3 regions of the Vibrio tasmaniensis genome follow, and region 2 is predicted to be linked to each of the others. Evidence: predicted binding sites of a transcription regulator. Region 2 holds the regulator's gene; each other region holds the start of a gene.
What was found. The regulator PurR, encoded in region 2, represses purine synthesis genes. The targets are predictions, from matches to a motif close to TNANGNAAACGTTTNCNTNA.
Positions count from the first base shown of each region.

Region 1: the regulator PurR is predicted to act here: its motif matches at 2,105-2,124, upstream of metK (methionine adenosyltransferase).
Region 3: the regulator PurR is predicted to act here: its motif matches at 2,653-2,672, upstream of folD (bifunctional methylenetetrahydrofolate dehydrogenase/methenyltetrahydrofolate cyclohydrolase FolD).

Region 1 covers NZ_AP025510.1:471,513-475,804, reverse strand. Annotated here, with positions in the region: gene tkt (transketolase) at 1-1,925, opposite strand, end outside; gene metK (methionine adenosyltransferase) at 2,302-3,453, shown strand; gene OCV44_RS02315 (ABC transporter ATP-binding protein) at 3,789-4,292, shown strand, end outside.
Region 2 covers NZ_AP025510.1:1,184,864-1,189,155, reverse strand. Annotated here, with positions in the region: gene torD (molecular chaperone TorD) at 273-920, shown strand; gene purR (HTH-type transcriptional repressor PurR) at 1,239-2,243, shown strand; cyclic di-GMP riboswitch class I at 2,414-2,499, shown strand; gene OCV44_RS05545 (TfoX/Sxy family DNA transformation protein) at 2,627-3,217, shown strand; gene OCV44_RS05540 (TVP38/TMEM64 family protein) at 3,372-4,052, shown strand; gene OCV44_RS05535 (putative signal transducing protein) at 4,116-4,292, shown strand, end outside.
Region 3 covers NZ_AP025510.1:940,817-945,108, forward strand. Annotated here, with positions in the region: gene OCV44_RS04520 (LysR family transcriptional regulator) at 1-165, shown strand, start outside; gene OCV44_RS04525 (NupC/NupG family nucleoside CNT transporter) at 371-1,570, shown strand; gene folD (bifunctional methylenetetrahydrofolate dehydrogenase/methenyltetrahydrofolate cyclohydrolase FolD) at 1,717-2,574, opposite strand; tRNA gene OCV44_RS04535 (tRNA-Arg) at 2,786-2,862, shown strand; gene OCV44_RS04540 (GNAT family N-acetyltransferase) at 2,976-3,479, opposite strand; gene aroC (chorismate synthase) at 3,777-4,292, shown strand, end outside.

The DNA of each region.
Region 1 (4,292 bases), 710 kb from region 2:
CCTGCTGGTGCAGATTCGCCGAACGTTGTCATACCGATGATCTTGCCACCGAAACCAACGTACTTGTACCAGAAATCAGCGATGCCAGCTTCTACAGCAATACGTGCTGTAACGTCAGATGGAAGTACAGACTCACGGTACTCAGCGTCTTGCTTATCGAACGCGTCAGTTGCAGGCATAGAGACTACGCGTACTGCTTTACCTTCAGCTGTTAGTTCAGCAGCAGCGCTAACCGCTAGCTCAACTTCAGAACCCGTTGCAATGATGATTAGCTCTGGCTTGCCTTCACAATCTTTCAGGATGTAACCACCCTTAGCGATGTTAGCCACTTGCTCAGCGTCACGATCTTGTTGTGCAAGGTTTTGACGAGAGAAGATAAGTGCAGAAGGACCATCTTTACGCTCAATTGCCAGTTTCCAAGCAACTGCAGACTCAACTTGGTCACATGGACGCCATGTGCTCATGTTTGGAGTCAGACGTAGAGAAGCGATCTGCTCAACCGGTTGGTGAGTAGGACCATCTTCGCCTAGGCCGATAGAATCGTGAGTGTAAACTTGGATGTTCTGAACTTTCATCAGAGCCGCCATACGCATTGCGTTACGCGCGTATTCCATGAACATCAGGAATGTTGCGCCGTATGGTACGAAACCACCATGCAGAGCGATACCGTTCATGATAGCCGTCATACCGAATTCACGTACACCGTAGTGGATGTAGTTACCAGAAAAATCTGTTGCTTCAAGAGACTTAGAACCAGACCACATAGTTAGGTTAGAAGGCGCAAGGTCAGCAGAGCCGCCCATGAATTCAGGTAGCATAGCACCGAATGCTTCTAGAGCATTTTGAGATGCTTTACGTGACGCGATGTTTGCTGGGTTAGCTTGAAGATCAGCGATGATTGCCGATGCTTTTTCTTCCCACTCAGCTGGAAGCTCGCCGTTTGTACGACGTTTGAATTCTGCTGCTAGCTCTGGGTGAGCTGCTGCGTATGCGTCAAACTTAGCATTCCACGCTGCTTCTTTCGCTGCGCCTGCTTCTTTCGCGTTCCACTCAGCTGCGATATCCGCAGGGATTTCGAAAGGACCGTGTTCCCAACCAAGTGCCGCTTTAGTTGCTGTAATTTCATCAGCGCCTAGTGGAGCACCGTGACAGTCATGCGTACCCGCTTTGTTTGGAGAGCCAAAGCCGATGATAGTTTTAGTACAGATAAGCGTTGGACGAGGATCCGCTTTAGCCGCTTCAATCGCTGCATTGATAGCGTCAGAGTCATGACCATCTACTGCAGGGATTACGTGCCAGCCGTATGCTTCAAAACGCTTAGGTGTATCGTCAGAGAACCAACCTTCAACTTCACCATCGATAGAGATGCCGTTGTCATCCCAGAAAGCGACTAGCTTACCAAGACCTAGCGTACCCGCTAGAGAACATGCTTCGTGAGAGATACCTTCCATCAGACAACCATCACCCATGAACGCATAAGTGAAGTGATCGACGATATCGTGGCCTTCTTTGTTGAACTGTGCAGCCAATGCTTTCTCAGCCATTGCCATACCAACAGCGTTGGTGATGCCTTGGCCCAGAGGACCCGTTGTTGTCTCGATACCAGGTGCGTAACCGTACTCTGGGTGACCTGGAGTCTTAGAGTGCAGTTGACGGAAGTTTTTTAGATCTTCAATTGAAAGCTCGTAACCTGCTAAATGAAGCAGAGAGTAAATCAGCATAGAACCATGGCCGTTAGACAGGATAAAACGGTCACGGTCAGCCCACTCTGGGTTTGCTGGGTTGTGGTTCAAGTGGCCACGCCAAAGAACTTCAGCGATGTCAGCCATACCCATAGGTGCGCCAGGGTGGCCTGAATTTGCTTGTTGAACACCGTCCATGCTAAGTGCGCGGATTGCATTGGCTAGATCTTTACGAGAAGGCATGTCTGCTCCTGGATACATAAGCGATTTAAAAAAGAGATGGATGCTAAAGTTTTCATTTTTATTAGCGCGGGTATTCTCTCAAACGACTATAGCGACTGCAAACGTTTTACTGGCACTTTAACGGTCATTTTCCGCAATTTTCGATCATTTACATCACTTAACATGGCTTTCCACAACCAACACGCAAACGTTTGGTTATGACATATCATAAAAAAGAGCTTGTAATTCGACCGTTGGAATTTAAAATAGCCGTCTAGATGTAGAAACACCTACAAAATATACTGTATTTAATGGCGGCGCTTCCTTGATTGCGACGGCATAAATTATTTGCATTTAACTATTTGCAACTAAAAACTAAACTAAAAGTGGAGCTCTCATGGCTAAGCACCTATTCACTTCTGAATCTGTATCAGAAGGCCATCCAGATAAAATTGCAGACCAAATCTCAGATGCTGTTCTTGATGCCATCATTGAACAAGATCCAAAAGCACGTGTTGCTTGTGAGACTTACGTAAAAACCGGCATGGTTATGGTTGGTGGTGAAGTAACTACGTCAGCATGGGTTGATATCGAAGAAATCACTCGTGAAACAGTACGTGAAATTGGTTACGTTCATTCTGATATGGGCTTTGACGCTGACTCTTGTGCTGTACTAAATACCATTGGTAAGCAGTCTCCAGACATCAACCAAGGTGTTGATAAAGCGGATCCTAAAGATCAAGGTGCGGGCGACCAAGGCATCATGTTTGGTTACGCAACGAACGAAACGCCAATCCTAATGCCAGCTCCAATTACTTACTCTCACCTGCTTGTTAAGAAGCAAGCTGAAGTACGTAAGAGCGGCAAGCTTGACTTCCTTCGCCCAGATGCGAAATCTCAAGTAACGTTCCAATACGACCAAGGTAAGATCGTTGGTATCGACGCTGTTGTTCTTTCAACTCAACACTGTGATTCAGTAACAACACCTGACCTACGTGAAGCGGTAATGGAAGAGATCATCAAGCCAGTACTTCCTGCTGAGTGGATCAACAAAGACACTAACTTCTTCATCAACCCAACAGGCCGTTTCGTAATCGGTGGCCCAATGGGTGACTGTGGTCTAACAGGTCGTAAGATCATCGTTGATACCTACGGCGGCGCAGCTCGTCACGGTGGCGGTGCATTCTCTGGTAAAGATCCATCAAAAGTTGACCGTTCTGCAGCTTACGCAGCGCGTTACGTTGCGAAAAACATCGTTGCTGCTGGCATGGCTGACCGTTGTGAGATTCAACTGTCTTACGCTATTGGTGTTGCAGATCCAACCTCTATCATGGTTGAAACGTTCGGTACTGAGAAAGTAGCTCACGAAATCATTATTGAAGCGGTTCGTCAAAACTTCGACCTACGTCCATACGGTCTTCAAGAGATGCTGAACCTACTTCAGCCTATCTACAAGCAGACTGCTGCATACGGCCACTTCGGTCGCGAAGAGTTCCCTTGGGAAGCTACTGATAAAGCAGCAATCCTAGCGGACTTCGCAGGCCTGTAAGCATTACGCAACACGCCTAGCTGCAACGTAATTTTAAAAGCCTCTGCTCTCAGAGGCTTTTTGCTTTCTATTCTTCTATTCTTCTATTCTTCTATTCTTCTATTCTTCTATTCTTCTATTCTTCTATTCTTCTATTCTTCTATTCTTCTATTCTTCTATTCTTCTATTCTTCTATTCTTTCACTAATCAATCCTAACCCTTTCAAGTAATACAAGCGTTAACTAATAGTTTATTTTAATAATTGTGGGGATTTTACGTGCTGAGATCAATGTTACGCAAACGTTTAAATTTTAATGTAATAGCACTTGTTAAAAACAAACCATTCTCAGTAACTCATGCTTCTTTGCCACAAACTTTCAGTTCAACAACAAAACACTCGACGACTGCACCCACTCGATCTGAAAATTAATCAAGGTGAGCGCTGGGTAGTCATTGGACGCAATGGTTCCGGAAAAACCACGTTATTAAAAGCACTGGTTAATTTGCTTCCCTTCAAAGGCGAAGTCGTCATAAACCAATTGCCGCTACGTAAGTTAACTTGCCAGCAAAGAGCAAAACAAATCAGTTACCTTCCACAACACAGTCAAGTGGATGGTCGTTTAGCACTCAGAGAGTACATTCAACTAACCGCTTCCAATCAAGCCACTTCTAGCTTTTCACTTGACCAAATAAGTAAAGCACTAAAGATCGATACTTTCCTCGAACGAAGAATGGGACAGCTCTCAGGCGGCCAGAAGCAGCGAGCGCATATTGCACGATCTTTATGTCAGAACGCCGAGTTTCTGGTGTTGGATGAGCCTCTAAACCACTTAGACCCATGCGCTCAAGGGGAAGTCTTA
Region 2 (4,292 bases):
TATTTAATAGTTTCATTGACCATTCTATTCATAACTCGTAACAATTCTAGTACTACAGAAGATAAAAGCCAGAAACATGATTTTTTTTTGATACAAGACAATCTTAAACCTTGCTATTTGTCGCCCATCGCAATTCAATATAGGTATTACTACTAACGAGTCACTTTGCGTTTCGCAAATAACCTTGTTATTCAGCCTTGGTGTACCTATACCCAAATCACTTGACGATGCTCGGTATACACACACCACAAGACTCAATCAGGATCTAAGAAATGAAAGATACGAAAGCGTTCAACGAGCAAAGAGCAGAAATATACTGGTGGCTATCACGCTTGTTCGCTAAAGAGCTCACTCAAGAAGAACTTGATCACTACCACTCTGTTGAAATTCGTTCTTTCCTTACAGGCTTAGGCGAAAATGAAACACTAAAGCCGGCGATTGATAGCTTAGTGGATGCACTAAACCGTCTACAAACACGTGAAGATGCTCAATTAGAATTGTCTGCTGACTTCTGTGACTTGTTCTTAAAAACAGATAAACATGGCGCACTTCCTTACGCTTCTATGTATATCGGCAAGACTGGCCTTTTAAACGATAAGCCAGCAAAAGATATGGAAGAGATCATGGCTAAACACAACTTAGTGGTTAACCAAGACCTAAAAGAGCCAGCTGATCACATTGCTATCGAACTCGACTTTCTAGGTAATCTCATCATTCGTTCGAACGAAACCGAGCTTGAAGAAGAACTAGAAAAATCCTTCGCAGTTCAACAACAATTTATCGAACAGCAACTGCTTACTTGGGTACCAAAGTTCAACGTTAAATGTCATGACGTTGACCCATTCGGTTTCTACGCTTCAGTCTCATCTCTGCTATTGGCATTCTGTAAACTGGACACTCAATACCTAGCTGGCGAATAAGCTTTTTTGACGAATCGATAAATAAATTCAATAGAATTGTGACCATTCACCCGGATTTCTGGGTGAATTTTATTGCGAGTAATTTCTAGTCAGTCTAAAATTGTGACCGCAAACGATAAAATATGAAACATTCACGAAATGCTACACTTAGTAAAGTTCAGAGCATTTTGGTGTTAATACAAGCCGCTCAATAGCGGTTTTTTGTTTTTTAGCACTTTAGTACCCAAAGAGCCCTACAAATTTAAGCTCTTAGTTAGGTAGCTTAACGGCTACTTCATTCCGTACTTTGGGAAAGTAGCTTCTAATTAGGATAAAAACATGGCCACTATAAAAGATGTCGCACGCTTAGCCGGCGTATCAACAACAACCGTTTCTCACGTAATCAACAAAACTCGCTTTGTTGCTGAAGCGACTCAAGAAAAAGTTAATAAAGCCGTAGACGAACTTAACTATGCGCCAAGTGCCGTTGCTCGTAGTCTGAAGTGCAATACAACACGCACTATCGGTATGTTAGTGACTCAATCAACCAATCTGTTCTTCTCTGAAGTTATTGATGGTGTTGAGAGCTACTGCTACCGTCAAGGTTACACTTTGATTTTGTGTAATACGGGCGGTATCTACGAAAAGCAACGTGACTACATTCGCATGCTTGCAGAGAAACGTGTAGATGGCATCTTAGTTATGTGTTCTGACCTAACTGAAGAACTAAGAGAGATGTTAGACCGTCACGCAGACATCCCTAAAGTTATCATGGACTGGGGCCCTGAAAGCTCTCAGGCTGATAAGATCATCGATAACTCTGAAGAAGGTGGCTACCTAGCAACCAAATACCTTATTGAGCGCGGTCACTCCAAGATCGCATGTTTAAGTGGCCACTTAGACAAAGCAGCATGTGTTGAGCGCATCGCCGGTTACAAACGCGCACTCAATGAAGCAAAGATTGCCGGTGATGATAATATGATCATTGAAGGCAACTTTGAGTGTGACACAGCTGTAATTGCTGCCGACCAAATCATCGAGATGGAAGATCGCCCTACTGCTGTATTCTGTTTTAACGACACCATGGCATTAGGCTTGATGAGCCGATTGCAAGAAAAAGGAATTCGTATTCCTGAAGATATCTCAGTGATCGGTTACGACAACATAGAATTGGCTGAATACTTCTCTCCACCGTTAACGACGGTTCACCAACCTAAGCGCCGTGTTGGTAAAAATGCATTCGAAATACTACTAGAGCGTATAAAAGACAAAGACCACGAAAAACGCGTCTTCGAAATGCACCCTGAAATTGTTGAGCGAAGTACAGTTAAAACGTTAAATTAATTGATGTAATGAGTTTAGTTTAATCAAGCGCACCTTTAGGTGCGTTTTTTTTCTCAACAAACAAAGTGCACTTGCATGCATAATTCAAAGATCATTAATTGAAGCAACGTCACATTTTGAAATAAGAAGTGTGAGCCTAATTCAACAAAAACTTTATTCTAATAACCCAGTCACGCACAGGGCAAACCACTTGAAAAAGTGGGACGCAAAGCTTCCGGCCTAAACCACTCGTTGGTATGGTAGCGGGGTTACCGATGGCAAAATGCAGTAACTACTAATACTTTAGTAATTTACAGCCTATTGACAATTTAATTGCAACATTTTGCTAATCTCTCGGACCTGCTTATTTGGTGGCGTAGTTCAAATACACCGAGATAAATAACATGGATAAACCGATACTAAAGGACTCAATGAAATTATTTGAGCCCCTAGGAAAAATTAAGTCACGCTCAATGTTTGGTGGATTCGGGCTTTTTGCTGATGACACAATGTTTGCCCTGGTTGTGAATGACCAGTTGCATATACGAGCTGACAAATGCACAACACAACAATTCGAACAACAAGGGTTTCAACCTTACGTCTACAAAAAACGTGGTTTCCCTGTCGTTACTAAATATTTCGCTTTACCTGAGAGCTTATGGCAAGACCAAGAAAAAATCTTGCAGCTTGCGACTACGTCTCTAGGTTTTGCTAAAGAAGAGAAAGCTGAACAATCTTCTGCTAAACCAACTCGACTCAAAGATCTGCCTAATCTTCGACTCGCCACTGAGCGGATGTTGAAAAAGGCAGGAATTGATTCTGTAGAACGTTTATATGAATCTGGCTCTGTAAACGCATTTAACGCCATCAAAGAATCGCATGCGTCTTCTGTCAGTATTGAACTGCTGTGGGCACTAGAAGGCGCGATCAATGGTACACATTGGTCTGTTATACCGCAGCAACGTCGTGAAGAGCTTATCAATAGCGTCAACTAACATTGTCAGTGCAAATTATCTAGATAACTAAGCCGCATTTTTGCGGCTTTTTTTATATCTGGTGAAAGTTATCCTATGCTTTGCCTGTCTATCTATACTAATGGTATACATTGAAAAACTAATGGTATGCATTGAAAATTTAGAGGAAGTACCAATGAGTAAGAAAATGATATTGGGTGTTGTGTTGGTCATAACCATCGTCTTGTTAGGCGTCAATTTTGGCCAGTACCTCACGCTTGAAAATGCAAAAGCCCAACAAGCTGTTTTAAATGACTACATCGAGAGCAATTTCATTGCCGCTGCCGCTATTTACTTTGTCGCGTATGTCATGATTACGGCTTTCTCAATTCCTGGCGCTGCCGTTGTTACGCTGTTAGGGGCTGCGCTGTTTGGTTTCTGGAACAGCTTACTACTGGTGTCTTTCGCGAGTGCCATTGGTGCAACCCTCGCCTTCTTAAGTAGCCGTTACTTGTTACGTGACTGGATCCAAACCAAGTTTGGTGACAAGCTAGCCACCATCAATAAAGGCGTTGAAAAAGACGGCGCATTTTACTTGTTTTCTCTGCGTCTAATTCCCGTATTCCCATTCTTCCTTATTAATCTGTTGATGGGTCTAACACCGATGTCGGTGAGTCGTTACTACATTACAAGTCAAATCGGGATGTTGCCGGGTACTGCCGTTTTCTTGAATGCCGGAACTCAACTCGCAGAAATTGATTCACTTTCGGGTATCGTGTCTCCCTCAGTACTGTTGTCATTTGCCTTGCTGGGTGTGTTCCCAATTATTGCCAAATGGTTGATGAATAAATTTCGCTCAGCACCTGTCGCTGAGTAGCGAATATAACTAAATAACTTATATAGCTAAATAATGCATGCAGCCAAATAAGGTTCTATTTCAATGAAAATCTTCAGTGCATCGAATCCGACAGAAGCTCATATCATCTGTGGATTGTTAGAAAGTGAGAATATTGCGTGTGAAGTCCGTGGTGAGGGTTTGTTTGGTTTAAAAGGGGAAATCCCATTTACTGAGGATACAGACCCTTACGTATGGTTATATGAGCCAGAGCTCGCTAGC
Region 3 (4,292 bases), 240 kb from region 2:
CCAGAATGGCGAGCAAGTCAGTTGATGCCATTTTATGCTGTATATCCGAGTAGAAAGAACATGCCGAAGAAGCTTTCTGCAGTGATTGAGTTCATTAAAGATCATATCGGATCGCCGACTTATTGGGATGAAAACCTCAAAACCTGCGTTGAGCTGCACCGTTAACTGTTTCCTAATCTATAAATATAATTTCCATATGGAAAAAGTATGCTTTTTAAGCAAGTTAAATCATTAAAATTCAATGCTTTAATATAATCATAGATGAGGCAGTGATAATCCCAACATCACATTAACAACCGCACCTTGCCGCAAACGATTTCCTCTATACAATGCGTCGCCTTTCCTACCTACAACTTTTAGGTTGACGCATATGGCTTCCCTACTTGGAATTATCACTATTTTAGTAGCCGCTTGGTTACTATCTACGGACAGAAAAAATATTCCGCTAAGAACCGTCTCTTTGGCTTTCTTACTGCAAATCTCATTCGCGCTATTGGTTCTTTATGTGCCAATGGGTAAAGAAGTATTGAATGCAGCTACTGGTGGGGTGTCTAGCTTGATCAACTACGGTCAAGAGGGGATTAACTTCCTGTTTGGTGGCCTAACGAATAACGGATTTGTTTTCGCTATTAACGTTCTCGGCATCATTATCTTTTTCTCTGCATTGATTTCAGGTTTGTACCACATCGGCTTTATGCCGAAGGTGATTAACCTTATCGGCGGTGCTTTGCAAAAGTTCTTAGGTACAGGTCGTGCGGAATCACTGTCCGCAACGGCGAACATCTTTGTTGGCATGATCGAAGCGCCATTGGTAGTTAAGCCTTACTTGAAGCACATGACGGATTCACAATTGTTTGCCGTCATGGTGTGTGGTTTGGCTTCTGTAGCTGGTGGCACGCTAGTCGGTTATGCATCGCTTGGTGTTGATTTGAACTACCTGATCGCTGCGGCATTCATGTCTGCTCCTGCTGGTCTATTAATGGCCAAGATTTTGGTACCAGGTAGCGCAGATGAGGCTCAAGAAAATATTGAGTCTGACGTTGAAATTCCACGAGCAACAAACGTAGTTGAGGCAATGGCAGATGGGGCTATGTCTGGACTTCGTATTGCCGTTGCAGTGGGTGCGACACTTCTGGCCTTTATCAGTGTGATTGCAATGCTGAATGGCTTATTAGGTATTGTTGGTGGTTGGTTTGGCGTAAACCTAAGCTTCGAACTTATCCTAGGTTATGTGTTCGCGCCCGTTGCATGGCTGATCGGTGTGCCGTGGTCTGAGGCTGTGGTTGCAGGCTCGCTGATCGGTAACAAGATCGTTGTGAACGAGTTTGTGGCTTTCATCCAGTTAATGGACGTGAAAGACGCACTGAGTGAACACTCAAAAGCGATCGTTACTTTCGCGCTATGTGGTTTTGCCAACATCTCTACGATGGCAATCCTGATTGGTGGTTTGGGCAGCTTAGTTCCAGAGCGTCGTTCTTTCATCTCACAATACGGTTTTAAAGCGATTTGTGCAGGTGTGCTTGCCAACCTAATGAGCGCAGCGATTGCTGGCGTGGTACTTTCACTTTAACAGCGACATCTTAAATTACTTATACTTCTCGTTTTGTTATGGGTAATCACCAAAAAAGCCGCAACGTTCATCACGTTGCGGCTTTCTTATTTTAGGGCGTGACAACTGGTGTCAACGGTATTATTCCCCGAGGTTGTCGCTGCGGATTATTTCGAGTGAAACTGCTCACAAGCAATCATAGTGTTCTCAATTAGGCTTGCTACAGTCATTGGACCAACACCACCCGGAACTGGTGTGATGAAGCTTGCGCTCTCTTTCGCGACATCGTATTCAACGTCGCCAACGAGTTTGCCAGATTCCAAACGATTGATGCCTACATCGACCACAACAGCCCCTTTCTTAATCCAAGCACCAGGAATGAAGTTAGGCTTACCAACTGCTACAACAACAACATCTGCTTGACGTACATGACCCTCAAGGTCTTTGGTGAAGCGGTGACATGTTGTCGTTGTACAACCGGCTAGAAGAAGCTCTAACGTCATTGGGCGACCTACGATGTTTGATGCGCCAACCACAACCGCGTGTTTGCCACGTAAGTCGATGTTATAACGGTCAAGCAGCGTAATGATGCCTTTAGGCGTACAAGAGCGAAGCTTAGGCATACGCTGAGCCAAACGACCTACGTTGTATGGGTGGAAGCCATCAACGTCTTTTTCCGGCGTGATGCGCTCAAGAACTTGAGTGCTATCAATACCAGCTGGTAGGGGAAGTTGAACAAGAATACCGTCAATCTCCGGGTCTTCGTTCAGTTGGTCTACCAGTGTTAATAATTCGTCTTCTGTAGCAGTGGCTGGCAAGTCGTAAGATTTAGATACGAAGCCAACTTCTTCACATGCTTTACGTTTACTTCCTACGTAAACCTGAGAAGCAGGGTCTTCACCCACTAAAACAACCGCTAGGCCCGGAGCGCGTAATCCAGCTTGAGTGCGAGCTTTTACACGAGCCGCAACTTCAGAGCGAACCGTTTGAGAAATTAGCTTTCCATCAATATTTTGAGCAGTCATGAATTTCCTTAGTATTGATATTCAAGTTAGTGGCTGATGTTTTTGGCGCATTATTCCAGAAAATCTTTTTGATTACCATCAAGCAAACGTTTGCTTTGTTCTATTTTCCAACACTTATAATCCTATTGCACTTTTTTTACTCACTTGGATCAGAATGTTACATAAAGCCGTTGCTTTACTGATTCGAATTCGTATAATCCTTCCCTGTAGCGCGCCCTTAGCTCAGCTGGATAGAGCACCTCCCTTCTAAGGAGGTGGTCGAAGGTTCGAATCCTTCAGGGCGTACCACTATTTAAAGAAACCCGATAACTCTCTGAGTTGTCGGGTTTTTTGCATTTCAGAACGACTTAATCTATCAAAACCATGTTTTGTATTTCGATGCCTCTGTCTTTTGTCTTTTGCTAAACGGCCACTAGCTGTGGGGTATATCTAAGACCTAACATACTGCACCCATCTTCCAAATAACTGTCGGTGACAACGTTGAATCCGAATTTACCATAGTAGTCTTTGAGATGTGCTTGTGCCGAAATAAAAATTGAACAGTCAGGGTACGCCTCGCGGGTTGCATCAAAGCTTACTTGCATCAGCTGATTACCAATCTGTTTACCTCGATAATCCTTTGCTACGATCACTCGCCCGATACAAACATCATCTGCATCAGAATCGATCAGAGGGAGAACATCTACGGGGTATCCAAGCTTCTGAGCCATAATTCGACTGTAAGCTACTAGTTGCCCGTTCTCATAACCCATGACGTGATAGGTTTCTGGATGGCTATCTTTGCCGTCTAGATCACTATAGGGTGTGTTCATATCGACGATAAAAATATCGACTCTTTGCTGTAAGAAATCATAGAGCTCTTGAACAGACAGCTCCGAAAATTTTTTAACTCTCCACTCGATCATCACTTTTCTCCTTATTATTTTGGGCTACAACATAGAGAGTATTCAAACCGAGTTCATTAACCTTTGTTAACTGGCCATGAAACTATTCAAAATCACCACTTTAAAGCACCACTCATTTCCCCTCGTTATTCATTTCATTCGGCTCATGTAATAGAAAGTTAAAATTGTTGGTTTTTTGGGGTTTACATCATTTGGTAATAAAGCCAATATGAATTCACGAAGAATAGACAAGTAAAGCTGTTAGCCCGTAGGTTTAGGAATCAAACCTTCTGCTCAATGGCTGATTTAGAGGAAGTAATGGCAGGAAACAGTATCGGACAACATTTCCGCGTGACTACGTTCGGAGAAAGTCACGGTATCGCACTAGGATGTATCGTAGATGGGTGCCCACCAGGATTAGAAATTACCGAAGCAGACCTTCAAAGAGATTTGGATCGTCGTCGCCCAGGTACTTCTCGTTATACAACGGCTCGCCGTGAAGCGGATGAAGTAAAGATTTTATCCGGTGTATTTGAAGGCCAGACTACGGGTACTTCTATTGGTCTATTGATTGAAAATACAGACCAACGCTCTAAAGACTATTCCGAAATTAAAGACAAGTTCCGCCCTGGCCACGCTGATTATACCTACCATCAAAAGTACGGTGTGCGTGATTATCGAGGTGGCGGTCGCTCTTCTGCTCGTGAAACTGCAATGCGTGTTGCGGCAGGTGCGATTGCGAAGAAATACCTTAAGCAAGAATTTGGTGTTGAAATCCAAGCTTATCTTTCTCAAATGGGTGATATCTCAATTGATAAAGTGGATTGGAACGAG